4 regions of the Halobacillus sp. A1-3 genome follow, and region 3 is predicted to be linked to each of the others. Evidence: riboswitches for the same ligand, from Rfam matches in the RefSeq annotation. Region 3 holds a riboswitch; each other region holds the start of a gene.
The links. A riboswitch is a leader RNA that binds a small molecule or an ion and turns the genes downstream of it on or off. The one in region 3 is predicted to bind cobalamin.

Region 1: it holds a riboswitch for cobalamin, as region 3 does, so the genes downstream of both, ACRYKC_RS15175 (ribonucleoside-diphosphate reductase subunit alpha) here and ACRYKC_RS09825 (DUF4430 domain-containing protein) in region 3, are expected to answer to the same signal.
Region 2: it holds a riboswitch for cobalamin, as region 3 does, so the genes downstream of both, ACRYKC_RS05945 (ABC transporter substrate-binding protein) here and ACRYKC_RS09825 (DUF4430 domain-containing protein) in region 3, are expected to answer to the same signal.
Region 4: it holds a riboswitch for cobalamin, as region 3 does, so the genes downstream of both, ACRYKC_RS16445 (acyl-CoA thioesterase) here and ACRYKC_RS09825 (DUF4430 domain-containing protein) in region 3, are expected to answer to the same signal.

What each region holds. Positions count from the first base shown of each region.
Region 1 covers NZ_JBPCEO010000008.1:190,651-193,789, forward strand. The annotation lists gene ACRYKC_RS15175 (ribonucleoside-diphosphate reductase subunit alpha) at 1-1,643, opposite strand, end outside; cobalamin riboswitch at 1,784-1,959, opposite strand; gene ACRYKC_RS15180 (class I SAM-dependent methyltransferase) at 2,167-2,847, shown strand; gene ACRYKC_RS15185 (hypothetical protein) at 2,927-3,070, shown strand; gene ACRYKC_RS15190 (alpha/beta hydrolase) at 3,109-3,139, opposite strand, start outside.
Region 2 covers NZ_JBPCEO010000003.1:101,789-104,927, reverse strand. The annotation lists gene ACRYKC_RS05950 (FecCD family ABC transporter permease) at 1-704, opposite strand, end outside; gene ACRYKC_RS05945 (ABC transporter substrate-binding protein) at 661-1,659, opposite strand; cobalamin riboswitch at 1,795-1,984, opposite strand; gene ACRYKC_RS05940 (hypothetical protein) at 2,361-2,537, shown strand; gene ACRYKC_RS05935 (fructose bisphosphate aldolase) at 2,635-3,139, shown strand, end outside.
Region 3 covers NZ_JBPCEO010000004.1:386,420-389,558, forward strand. The annotation lists gene sigX (RNA polymerase sigma factor SigX) at 1-399, opposite strand, end outside; gene ACRYKC_RS09820 (ECF transporter S component) at 698-1,216, opposite strand; gene ACRYKC_RS09825 (DUF4430 domain-containing protein) at 1,221-1,631, opposite strand; cobalamin riboswitch at 1,827-2,006, opposite strand; gene ACRYKC_RS09830 (ATP-binding protein) at 2,048-3,139, opposite strand, start outside.
Region 4 covers NZ_JBPCEO010000009.1:171,633-174,771, forward strand. The annotation lists gene ACRYKC_RS16440 (beta-galactosidase) at 1-951, shown strand, start outside; cobalamin riboswitch at 1,121-1,299, shown strand; gene ACRYKC_RS16445 (acyl-CoA thioesterase) at 1,442-1,912, shown strand; gene rbsK (ribokinase) at 2,002-2,880, opposite strand; gene ACRYKC_RS16455 (FAD-binding oxidoreductase) at 3,032-3,139, shown strand, end outside.

The sequences.
Region 1 (3,139 bases), on a different contig from region 3:
ACATAATCAAGAGCTTGATCTGATTCCCATGCGATTTTCTTCTTAGCGAGCAAGTGGGCCCAGCCAAATGTTCCAAGCCCTATCCCTCTATAGTTCCGGTTCGTCAATTGAGCTTGAAGAACAGGGATGGTGTTTTGATCAATGACATTGTCGAGCATGCGGACTTGGATTGGGATCAGTCGTTCCAAAACACCTTCAGGAATAGCTCGTCCTAAATTGATACTGGACAAATTACATACGACGAAGTCTCCGGGTGATTTCACTGAAATGATTTTTCCGTTCTCAACGTATTGTTCCTCCTGAATGGTAGGACGCTGGTTTTGGGTAATCTCTGTGCATAGATTACTGCAATAAATCATGCCTGCATGATGGTTCGGGTTCATTCGGTTGACTTCATCTCTATAAAACATATATGGTGTTCCTGTTTCCAATTGACCAACCATGATTCGTTTCATAATTTCAATGGCAGGGACTTTTTCTTTCGATAGTTCGGGATGTTCAACGCACGCCATATACTTGTTTCGGAACGATCCTTCTCCTCGTTTTTCATCAAAAGAATCCTCAAGGGAAAATCCCATAACATGACGCACTTCATGAGGGTCGAAAAGGTACCAGTCTTCTCGATTTTCGACAGCTTCCATAAACAAGTCAGGAATGGAAACGCCTGTAAACAAGTCATGGGTTCGCTGGCGCTCATCACCATTGTTTAATCGACTATCTAAAAACGGAAAAATATCTTTATGCCAAACATCTAAATATACGGCGACAGCCCCTTGCCGCTGCCCTAATTGATCAACACTAACAGCAGTATTGTTCAACTGCTTCATCCACGGTAGAACTCCTGATGAGACTCCTTTAAAGCCTCGAATATCGCTTCCGCGGCTGCGAATTTTGCCTAAGTACACTCCAATCCCGCCGCCGTGTTTACTAAGGTTGGCGATATCCGTATTGCTGTCGTAAATCGATTGGAGGCTGTCATCAACGGTGTCAATAAAACAAGAGCTCAATTGTCCGTACCGCTTTCCTGCATTCGCAAGTGTTGGGGTGGCAACAGTCATATATAATTGGCTTAAAGCCCAGTACGCTTCCTTTACAAGTGCTAGTCGATGACTTTTTTCTTCTTGAGCCATTAACATCATCGCGATAATCATAAATCTTTCTTGTGGCAATTCGTACGTTTCCTTGGATTTGGAACAAGCTAAATAACGATCGCTTAGCGTCTTGAGTCCAATGTACGTAAAAAAGTGATCTCTTTCTGGCACAATCGCTGCTTCGAGCTGCTTAATCTCATGCTTTTCGTAATATGTAAGGATCTTTGGTGTATAGATGCCTTCTTCAATCATAGTTTCAATCAGATGGAAGAAGTTTTCGTAGGGTTCTTCCTGTCCTCGGTTATTTAAAGACGTCTCATAAAGATGATTTAAGTGAAGGCGGCTTGCTACGTAAGTCCATTCTGGTTCTGTTTCATCCATCTCTGATAAGCATTCAAGAATTAGAGCTTTTACTTGTTCCGATTCGTTCATTTCACTAAGGCCCAATCCTGAGATTTTATCTATTATTCGACTTAATTCTACAGTCGGGAAGACTTGCTGAAGGTCATTAAGCTTTTCCGTCCAGTTCGGTTTATAAGTAATTACAGTCATGATTTCACTCCTTATTGTAGTCCCTCTCGAAAATAAAAAAATCCGCTCAACAATTGAGCGGATGAAACCATGAAATAAAGAAGGGGCACGTAAGGATCTTTATTCCATCGTCTCATCTCCTCAATCCCCGAAGAAGTTGAAACTTCTGCGAACGAAGACAGGTCTCCTGGCTCGCACTCGATTCTACTCTGGTCCTTCCCGTGCACGTTGCACAGTGGATCATCCATTTCGCGAGTGCTTACAGTTGCGGGGGCAGCTCCGGATTTTCACCGGATTCCCTATTAAGCCTATTGGCATCTTCTGTTCGCGGATACTATATATAGTGTTAATGTAAATATTTTTAGCTTATATTGTGTTGTTATCATATCGAAGATGAATCAAAGATGCAATCCATAAGATTTATAGATAGGTCGCAAAATCCTCGAGTCACGCCTTTATAAAGCAAAGAAATTTTTTTATTTCCATCTGGTTTTCATTATAATTGAAGAAGCTAAGAGATTGCAGAAGACTGAGGGGGAGAAGAATGACTGAACAATTCAACTGGCACGTAGAGGCTGAAAGAGTGTGGAATGACAAGGCTGAGTTCTGGAATTCCAAGAGCAAGGGGATGTGGGAGGAAGGAAGCCGGAAGACAATTGTTCCATTTATTAAGCAGCACATAGAAATAGGAAATCACATCGCTGACCTTGGCTGTGGCGATGGTTATGGGGCTTACAAGCTTTATAAAGAAGGGTACTGTGTCACAGGTCTTGATTTATCACAGGACATGATAGAAAGGGCAAATAAGCGTTTAGAAACGGATAGATTGTCTTTTGTACAAGGAGATCTAACAAAACTTCCTTTTCAAGATGAATCTTTTGATGGGCTTATGGCGGTTAATTCGCTGGAGTGGACAGAGGTACCCTATGTAGGTTTGGAAGAAATGAAGCGTGTACTTAAACCAGGTGGAAAGCTTTGTGTCGGCATTTTGGGACCAACAGCAATGCCGCGAGTTAACAGTTATCGTAGAGTTTACGGAGAGAAGGTTGTATGTAATACGATGATGCCGTGGGAGCTTGAAAAAATGGCTGAAGAAACAGGCTGGCGCGTTCTGAATGGTCACGGCGTTTACAAAAGGGGAGTAGAACCTGAGGCTATTGAACACTTTACAGATGACTTGAAACAGGCGCTTACATTCATGTGGGTGTTCATCTTTCAAAAATAAAAAACTCTTGCCTTTTGGAGAAAAGGGAGTATGATTATTTTAAATCACTCATAAAGTGAAACAATGAGGAGGGATAATGATGGCCTGGGTACATGCGATTTTTTCCATGCGGTTTATCTTTATTGGTTTCTTTTCATTGACAGCTTTAAGCTTGCTGACTTTTCAATCTGTGGTCATGTTTCAAGCATTTCTTGATTTCTTTGAATTTTTCCAACGAAAATAAACCAGGACCGATTTGGGGTCCTGGTTTTTTGTTTGATTTTATGGCTGACTTTTAATGTTCCATAAAAAC
Region 2 (3,139 bases), on a different contig from region 3:
TCCTGACCCGAAACCAGCAAGAGAACTATACCCACTATGAAAAAAGGGAGCATCAAATAAACATAATTCCAGCCACGCATTCCTACACTGCCTAACAACCAGTTCACAATTTGCCTAAGCTCTTCTCCTGTCAACGCAATCATTAACGAAATCAGTGACCCTAAGAAGGAACTGAAGATAATTCCTGTTAAGATAACCGTCATCATCGACATGGAACGGTCGACCAATCTAGTAAATCCAACGACAAGAAAAATCGTTGTAATAGCTGCTATGATACTAACAACTGGTAAGGTAAATCCCCCTGCAAAGGGTAAAGTGATTCCTAAAAAAAGCACAGCAACTGCTCCGACAGAAGCACCTGAAGAAACTCCTAACGTATAAGGATCGGCCAGCGGATTCTTCAAAAGGCCTTGAAATGCGGCTCCCGCTATGGCCAACGCCCCTCCGACAAGCGCAGCCAGAATCACTCTAGGCAGGCGAATTTTCAGGATAATCGCCTTCTGCATGTCATCGACACCTTCTGCCATATGTAAAAAAGGAAGCAATTGCTCGCCTATAATACGAGCAATGACCTCAAATGAAATAGATACGCTTCCTATAGATGTTCCTAAAAAAATACAAAACACCAAAAATAACGAACTAGAAGTATATTGAAAAGGTCTATTCACTGAAAACTTCTGGATATATTGCTTTACCAAGTTCATTTACTCCTTCAACTAAGCGAGGTCCAGGACGTGTAACGAGATCCGAATGGACATCATAGACCTGTTCCTGTTCAATCGCAGGCACAGAATCCCAACCTTCACGAGAAAGCACTTTTTCTTTCGGATTTTCTGTATAATAGCCATACGTAGTTATGATAACTTCTGGCTGTAATTCGACAATCGCCTCGTTATTCATTTTGAACCAGCCCTCCTGGTCACCGACCACGTTTTTCGCGTTGATGACTTGAAGCATTTCGTTTAAAAATGTTTCCTTTCCTCCACTATAGATTTCGGGAGCAGGTGATACTTCGATAAAAACCTCTTTCTTATCTTCTTCAGTTATTCCACTGGTTTTCTCTTTGATCGCTTCTAAATCTTCTTTCATGCCAGTTACAATTTCTTCTGCTTTCTCAGAAGCTCCCGTAACCTTTCCAATCGTTTGAATGCTCTCATACACCGCTTCAAAAGACGTAGCCTCCTGTACAACAAACACCTTTATACCAGCATCACGAATCTGCTTTAAAGCTTGTTCAGAATTGTGCGCTCCTGATGCATGAGAAAGGACTAAATCAGGCTCTAAGGAAAGAATCTTCTCTACATTTAGATCCTGACCGCCGATCTTCTCTTTTTGAGTGGCTTCCTCAGGATAATTTGCATAATCACTTACGCCGACAACTTCTTCAGAAAGGCCAAGTGTAAAAAGGATCTCCCCATTACTCGGAATCGTGCTAATGATCTTCTCAGGTTCTTTTTCAAAAGTCACCTCTTGCCCCAACGCATCGGTCACAGTTAGCGGATAAGACGAATTTGTTTCTTCTCCGCTATTCGCTTGTTCTGGCTGGTCTTGTGAATCTTCACTTGTCGATCCGGCTTCCTTATCCCCCCCAAGAGCACAGCCAGCTAATAAGCCGATAACAAGAAATAAAGATAATAATTTCTTCCAAAAATGGTTCATTCTTAAATCCTCCTTTTGTTATTTGAACACACAAAAAAACACATCTTTTGATAAAAAGATGTGTACCGTCATGAGACCACTATGTATAGAAAGGACTCCTGATCTTCCGACACACCTCCCTATCCGCGTAGGTTATATTGGTGTAAAAAGCAGGTAGGTCTCCTGACTTCAGATCATTGCTTCCTTGCTCCTTCCCATGCGTACTAAGCACAGTGGACCGGCAAAGTTACTCCCTTTCACAGTGGCGGGACCGTGTTGGATTTGCACCAACTTCCCTTTTAAGCCATTGAAATAATTCAATCGCGCCTACTTTTCCAATATGTAATTACTTTTCATTGTAAACGAAAGTGAATGAATTTGCTCACTTTTTCTGAAAATTTGTCGGGAAATTTTACTTAGATTGAAGAAATTATTAATCAGTTAAGCCACCTTATCCAGAAGCTCAGTTTCGATACTTTAATGTTAATGATGGTGGATGGAAGATCACCTCGCTTTCCATGGACATGTGCTGACCCTCCTCACACTAAGTCTTCCAGGATCTCGCCTAGCATGTTCATCCCACAGGAGTGAATCCGTTTTCCTCCCTACTACGATATAAAGTCACTCGATCTCTTGACTCACAGAGTAATGAAGATATTGGTAATAGCAGACCATAAATCGCGCACACTAAAAGAGATCAATAAATAGAAGGAGGAACGATCGTGGATAAAAGTGACTCTCTTGCTTACACAACAATTGCTATGAACGAACTTGGCTACAGCCGCCGGGAGATTGAAAGCATTACGAATAAAATGCTCGAAATCATTGAAAAGCTCCCTGAACAAGAAGCAGAAAATAAAGCGGATGAAATATTATACGATTCCTCTGAACCATCTTAACCTATGGATATTTCTTTCCAGGAAACACGATTCGTGTTACAAATAGTGGGTGAATGGGAAGAGTATAGTGGACCATAAAAAAGGAGGAGTGTAACAGATGAATCAAGCACAATTTGATAAGGTCAAAAGTGGAAATGGATTTATCGCAGCCCTGGACCAGAGTGGCGGTAGCACGCCTAAAGCATTAGCTGCTTATGGAGTTCCAGAGGATTCCTATTCTGGTGAAGACGAAATGTTCGATCTTGTCCACCAGATGCGTACAAGAATCATTACGTCCCCGTCTTTCAATTCCGATCAGATTCTCGGTGCCATTCTATTTGAGCAAACGATGGATCGAGAAATTGAAGGGCAATATACAGCAGACTATCTTGCCGATAAAGGGGTTGTCCCTTTTCTGAAAGTGGATAAAGGGCTCGCTGAACAAGAAAATGGCGTACAGCTTATGAAACCAATTCATGATCTAGATGAAACTCTTAGACGTGCCAATGAACGAAACATTTTCGGTACTAAAATGCGCTCAGTCGTCCACGAGCCGAACGAACAAGGCATCAAAGATGTGGTTGATCAGCAATTTGATATCGGAAAGCGCATTATTGAAGCTG
Region 3 (3,139 bases):
AATAAAGCGAAGTATAATGACACTCCGCTGGTCAACTGTACATTGATCTAACGCTTGATATACCGCCTTCAATTCTTCATTTTGAATGGCTACTTCCTCTGGCAAGGTATCTGTATCTTGAATCTTTTCTCCTTTTTCGCTCCAATCAAAAAAATCCATGATTCGATTCCGCTTTCTTTTCTGCTTCCTAAAATAGTCAATCGTTACATGGCGTGCAATGGAAAACAACCACGTTTTTTCACTGCTTCTTCCATCAAAGGATTGGTAAGATTTGATAACTTTGATATAAACATCCTGGACAAGGTCTTCAGCTAAATCACGATCCTTTACCATGTAAATAATAAATTGAAATAGATCTTTATGATACTTGTCATAAAGATCATCAAAAAACCTTTTCACTACAGGTACCTCCTGGTTATAGAAATAGTCGTATATGTATGTAAAAAGTTACATCTTTATCTTAATATGCCTTCATAAAAAAAGAAATAGAAATTGGACAGTGTTAAAAACCTGGAATAATAAAGACAAATGCAGGAGTACACCAGGGTATCTTTAAGGTAACTAAAACCAACAAAGAAAAAAGCCTAAGGAATCCTCAGGCTTTAGGTCGTAATTTACTATTTGATTGGAGTATAGGCTAATTTACGAAATATTGATGGATCCGTTACTAAGAATGGGATTAATCCCCAACATAAGATTAGGGGCGTGGCGTGTCTTGTAGTCCATTTCTCTTCTCGTATTTTTTAAACAATTTTGCAAGGATTGGAGAAAGAGCTAAAATAAATACAGCATTAGCAACCGCATGATTCAAATCAAAAGGTAAGCCTGCCAGGTAATACGCCCAAAAAGGCTGTCCAATCGTTCGCATCGTTAAAGAAATGACGAGTCCGAAAAATAACCCGCTAAATACCCCGTAAGCGGTTAGAACCCACAAAGGTAATCGAGGCCAAAATCTACCCAGCAAACCAGCAATAAGTCCAATTACTGTCCAAGCAGTAATTTGCCATATGGTCCACACGCCCATCCCTAAGAGCATATTAGAAACTGTTGTAGTGAGTAACGCCATAATCACCCCAGCTAATGGACCAAGCCAAAACGAAGTTAAAATAATGATGGCAGTAACCGGCTGAATATTAGGTAAACTTGCTAGCGCAATTCTTCCGGCAATTGCCAAAGCTGCTAACATCGCTATAAGAGTAATTTTATAAGTATTCATTTAATCATTCCCACGAATGATAGTCAAAGACAATTTCGTCTCCTTGTTCCACTTCATATTCATTTGCACCTACCATGGCTTCCTCTCCGTTTATCGTAAACATCCAGGCCATTTTTTCTTCTTGATTGCCCTCGATTCCCTCGATGCTGTTAATGAAGCCATCACTTTCTTCTACCTCAAAATTATCTTTCATCACTTCCATCAATGTCGTACCTTTCTCAACAGAAATCTCTTGATCAGCGAGCACTTCTTCGCCATTGTTTTTAGAAATTTCCACCTTTAAAGTAACTTCCTGTTTCTCCTCTTGCTGACTTGCATTTGCCTCTTCTGTTTTCTCAGTCTGCTGCGACCCGCATCCACTTATTACCCCGATGGCAAGTAGAGCAGCAACTAAAAATACATAAATCTTTTTCATCTTCAATCCCCCTATCTTTTCTTTTGATATAATGGTTTCATCACTTTTAAGAAAGGGCATAAAGACAACACAAGGCTATGTAACTATCAAAAAAGCTTGTCCTTTGTTAAAAGGACAAGCTTAAGACAAACCAGAAAGGTTATTATTTATTACATAGGACCAATCGGTTGTCTCAAACGCTCAATCCCCGAAGCTTTGAAACATAAGATTTTGGCAGGTCTACTGACTTGTGTTTCTACCTACTGAGGATCCTTCCCATGCGTCATGCACAGTGGAATTTCCCTTTCGTCATCACTTACAGTTGCGAGGACAGTTCTGGCTTTTAACCAGATTCCCTTTTAAGCCTTCTCAGGCACCCAAAATCTTTCGTATGAAGTTCATTTATAACATTACATGATATTTAAAAAATAAGCAATCTAATATTCTGTCAACTCAAGATTTTTCGGTATTCTAAAGGTGAAAGTAGTTCCCTCTTCTAACTTACTGTGAACACTGATTGTCCCATGGTGAGCTTCTACAATATTCTTAGCAATCGCAAGACCAAGCCCTGTGCCTTTTTTCTGTTTCGAACTTTCTCGTTTTCTAGACTTGTCTGCTTTATAAAAACGCTCAAAAACAAAAGGAAGATCTTCTTCGGCAATACCTTGTCCAGAATCATGAACAGAGGCTATCCAGTCACCATTAATATGGTCTACTGCGACATCTACTTTTCCTCCAGGTTGGGTATGCCTTATTGCGTTATCAATTAGATTTGTAAACACCTGTTCGATTCGGTCGGAATCGAAAGGAAGTCTTTCAAACTCCTGATCAACCCTCATCGTTAAATCTACGTCTCGTTCGTCTGCAATTCCTTGGAATTTACGAATGATTTTATTCATATACGGATGGATATCTACAGACTCAATATAGAGCTGAATATGTCCTGCCTCCATTCTAGCAAGATCAAGAAGCTCATTAACCAATCGTCCAATTCTCAATGATTCTTCATGGATAATCTGTGCGAGCTCATTTTTATCTTCTTTACTTTCGGCAATGTCATCTACAATTGCTTCACTATATCCTTGAAGCATAGAAATGGGAGTTCTCAGCTCATGAGATACATTTGCAATGAAATCTTTTCGTAATTTATTCAATCGACGTTCTTCCGTCATATCTCTCAGTACCGCCACGGCACCGCGTACGGTTGCTTTATCATAAAGCGGTGTCATAATGATCACCCATGAACGTCCTTGGAGAGTGACTTCCGTCATCGATTCTTCCTCATTGGTAATTACCTTTTTAAACAAAGCTTTTAACGGTTCTGGAAGAGTTTGGGCATCACTAATATCTTCCTTATGCTCAAATGCATAAGCATCTAGGTACTGTGTGGCAGGAGGATTGGTAACTAGTATCTCTCCTGTTCGGTTAATCGTAATAACTCCATCGGCCATTGAGCGTAAGATTCCTGACAACTGCTCTTTCTCTTGGTTCAACGCATTGATATGATATTTCAACTGCCTTCCCATCCG
Region 4 (3,139 bases), on a different contig from region 3:
CATGGGTGCTCCAACATGCTTTACTTCCGCTGGCGTGGTATGACTCAAGGAGCCGAGCAATTTTGCTATGGGGTCGTTGACCATGACAATGTGTACGGAAGAAAGTATAAGGAAGTTCAATCCTTGTTTGGAGATATTAAAAATTACGAGCACGTCTTGAATTCTGAGATTCAATCAGACATCGCCGTCCTCTATGATTACGATAATATCTGGTCATGGCGCGGTCAGATTCAAAGCAAAGACTTTGATTTTAATGAAGAACTGTTGAGACTGTACCGTCCATTTTATAACTTAAACAGCCGGATTGATGTCATTCCTGCTGATCGCGCCATTGATGCTTATAAAGTTGTTGTGGTGCCCGTTATGCAAGTGATGGATGAAGGACTGGCTGATCGTTTGCGTGCCTTTGCTGAGCGCGGTGGAACTGTTATCTTTTCCTACCGTACAGGGTTAAAAGGGAAAGATAACAACCTTCGCTTGGGTGAAGTTCAGCCGGGACTGGTCCGTGATTTAGTTGGTGCAAGGATTGAAGAGATCGAGTCCTTAACAAAAGCGCATGCATTGGAATTGAAAGGCGAAGGAGAATTCGCTTCTGTACCTGGACATATTTCGGTGTGGCGTGACCTGCTTGTGCCAGAAACAGCAGACGTTCTCTACAGCTATCAGGATCAATTCTATAGTGACTACGCCGCAGTTACGAAAAACGACTTCGGGGAAGGAACCGTCTATTACATCGGAGGAGGACTCGATGAAGCTGCTCTAGATGTGATAGCAGAAAAGGTAGTTGAAGACCATTCCATCGGATATGAGAAGTCGGATGAAAATGTTGAAGTGTATCGCCGTGAGACGGAGGAAGGTTCGTATCTATTCGTCATGAACCATAGTGATGAGATCAAAAAACACGGAGAAATTGACCTCCAACCATATGAAAGCAAGATCATAAAAGAATAGACCGGGATTTGGTAAATTATAGATCCTCAGGTCATCCAAAATATACCAAACACATACCACCTCAGGTCATCCAGATTCTGGATGACCTGAGGTGGTAATTTATTCAAGAAAAGAATGGCGAATCATTCTACTATATGAGATAGTTGATCTATGGAGATATTCTCCTAGACAATTAAATACGCTCTATGGTGGCTTCGTAGAGAAGCTGAAAAGGGAAGTTTGGTGAAAATCCAACGCGGTCCCGCCACTGTATAGAGGAAGGTCATAACAAACCACTGTCTTTAAGATGGGAAGGGTTATGAGCTGATGAATCTAAGCCAGGAGACCTGCCATAGAGAAGAACATGAATTCCTACGGGAGATAGGAGGGTGTTACGTGAATCGATCTATGCCACCAGGTTTGGTTTCATAGTATTTATCCTTGTAATCGCACGCATCTTCTTACCGAAGGTGCGTTTTATTTTTTACACAAAATATGGAGGTACAAATAAATGGAACCATTACCTGTAAGTTATTCAAAAATGAAACAAACACGTCTCGTGCTGCCGCCAGATACCAATCATCTAGATACAATATTCGGTGGGAAAGTGCTGGCATATATTGATGAAATCGCTGCTTTGACAGCCATGAAACATTCCAATTGTGTAGTGGTGACAGCGTCCATAGATTCGGTAGATTTTCTATCATCAGCTAAAGTAGGGGATGCACTTACATTAGAAGCAAGTGTTACATGGACAGGGCGTACGTCCATGGAGGTGTATGTAAAGGTGTATGCCGATGACCTATTGAAAGGCAAAACAGTGATGACAACGGAGTCTTTCTTAACGATGGTAGCTGTGGATGCAAAAGGATCACCGACTGTTGTGCCAGCTGTCACGCCTCAAACAGATGAAGAAAAAAGACTATTTGATACAGCTCCATCCAGGAAACAACACCGGCAGAGCCGTGCAGCTTTGAGATAAGAATGAATTATTGTATCCAAAAAATACCCCCTCAGGTCATCCAGAATTTGGATGACCTGAGGGGGTTAATCGGTTAATCTACCTACTATCTAATTCTCCATAAATGATTTTAACTCTGCCATCGTTGGCATTCCTGTCTGTGCGCCTTCCTTTGTGACCGATAAGGCAGCAGCTGCATTTGCCATATTAAGTGAATCATCGATTGTTCTTCCAGAAGCGATTCCTACAGCTAAAGCACCGTTAAATGTATCTCCTGCGCCAGTCGTATCTTTAACTGAAACCGAATAGCCGGGGATATGGATCTCTTTGCCCCTAGGGAAGTAACGGACGCCTCTTGCACCTTCCGTCACAATAAACTTCTTCTTAAAAGCCTCAATGTCTCTCTTTGTATGCATAGACGACCATTCTTTTTCGTTCGGAGTGATGAAGGTCAAGTTATGTAAAAGTTCATCAGGAATCCATTGAAATGGAGCTGGATTAAGTAAAACTGGGATGTTCCACTTTTTCGCAAGACTCGCAGTGTAACTTACTGTTTCCAATGGAATCTCTAGCTGCATGAGAATAATATCACTCTTCTGCAGTTGCTCCGCTTGCTCGTTGATATGGGCAGTAGTAAGGGCAGCATTGGCACCAGGAGCTACGATAATCCGGTTGTCGTTCTCGCAAAGAAGAATGGTTGCTGTACCTGTTGCTTTATTGGAAAATACTGTAACACCTGAGGTTCTAATATTTTCCTTTTTTAATCCCTCTATTAATTCTTTTCCAAAGGCGTCATTGCCGACGGCTCCAATCATATGGACATCTGCCCCGAGTCTTGCAGCGGCGACGGCTTGATTGGCTCCTTTTCCTCCTGGATATGTCGCAAAATGGTTGCCTAACACTGTTTCCCCTTGTTGCGGGATGACATCTGTGGATACGACCAAATCCATATTCATACTTCCTACGACTGTCACTCTTGGCATAACCATCACCTCATTTTTTATTTCATCTTCCCACAGTTAGTAAAGGAACGCTATCCCAGTTAGGCTCTCGCTATAAATTTGGTAAAACATCCCTTATACTTTTAAGTAATAAGAAAAGTCTGAAAAAGTCGAAGTTTCATAGAGAGGGGAGAATGATGTGAGCACATGGTTAGATCTGATTAAAGAAAAGATACCAGAAGCACGTGTCCTGACTGAATTATCCGATCGTTACAGCTATAGCTTTGATGCTTCCTTCGGAGAATAC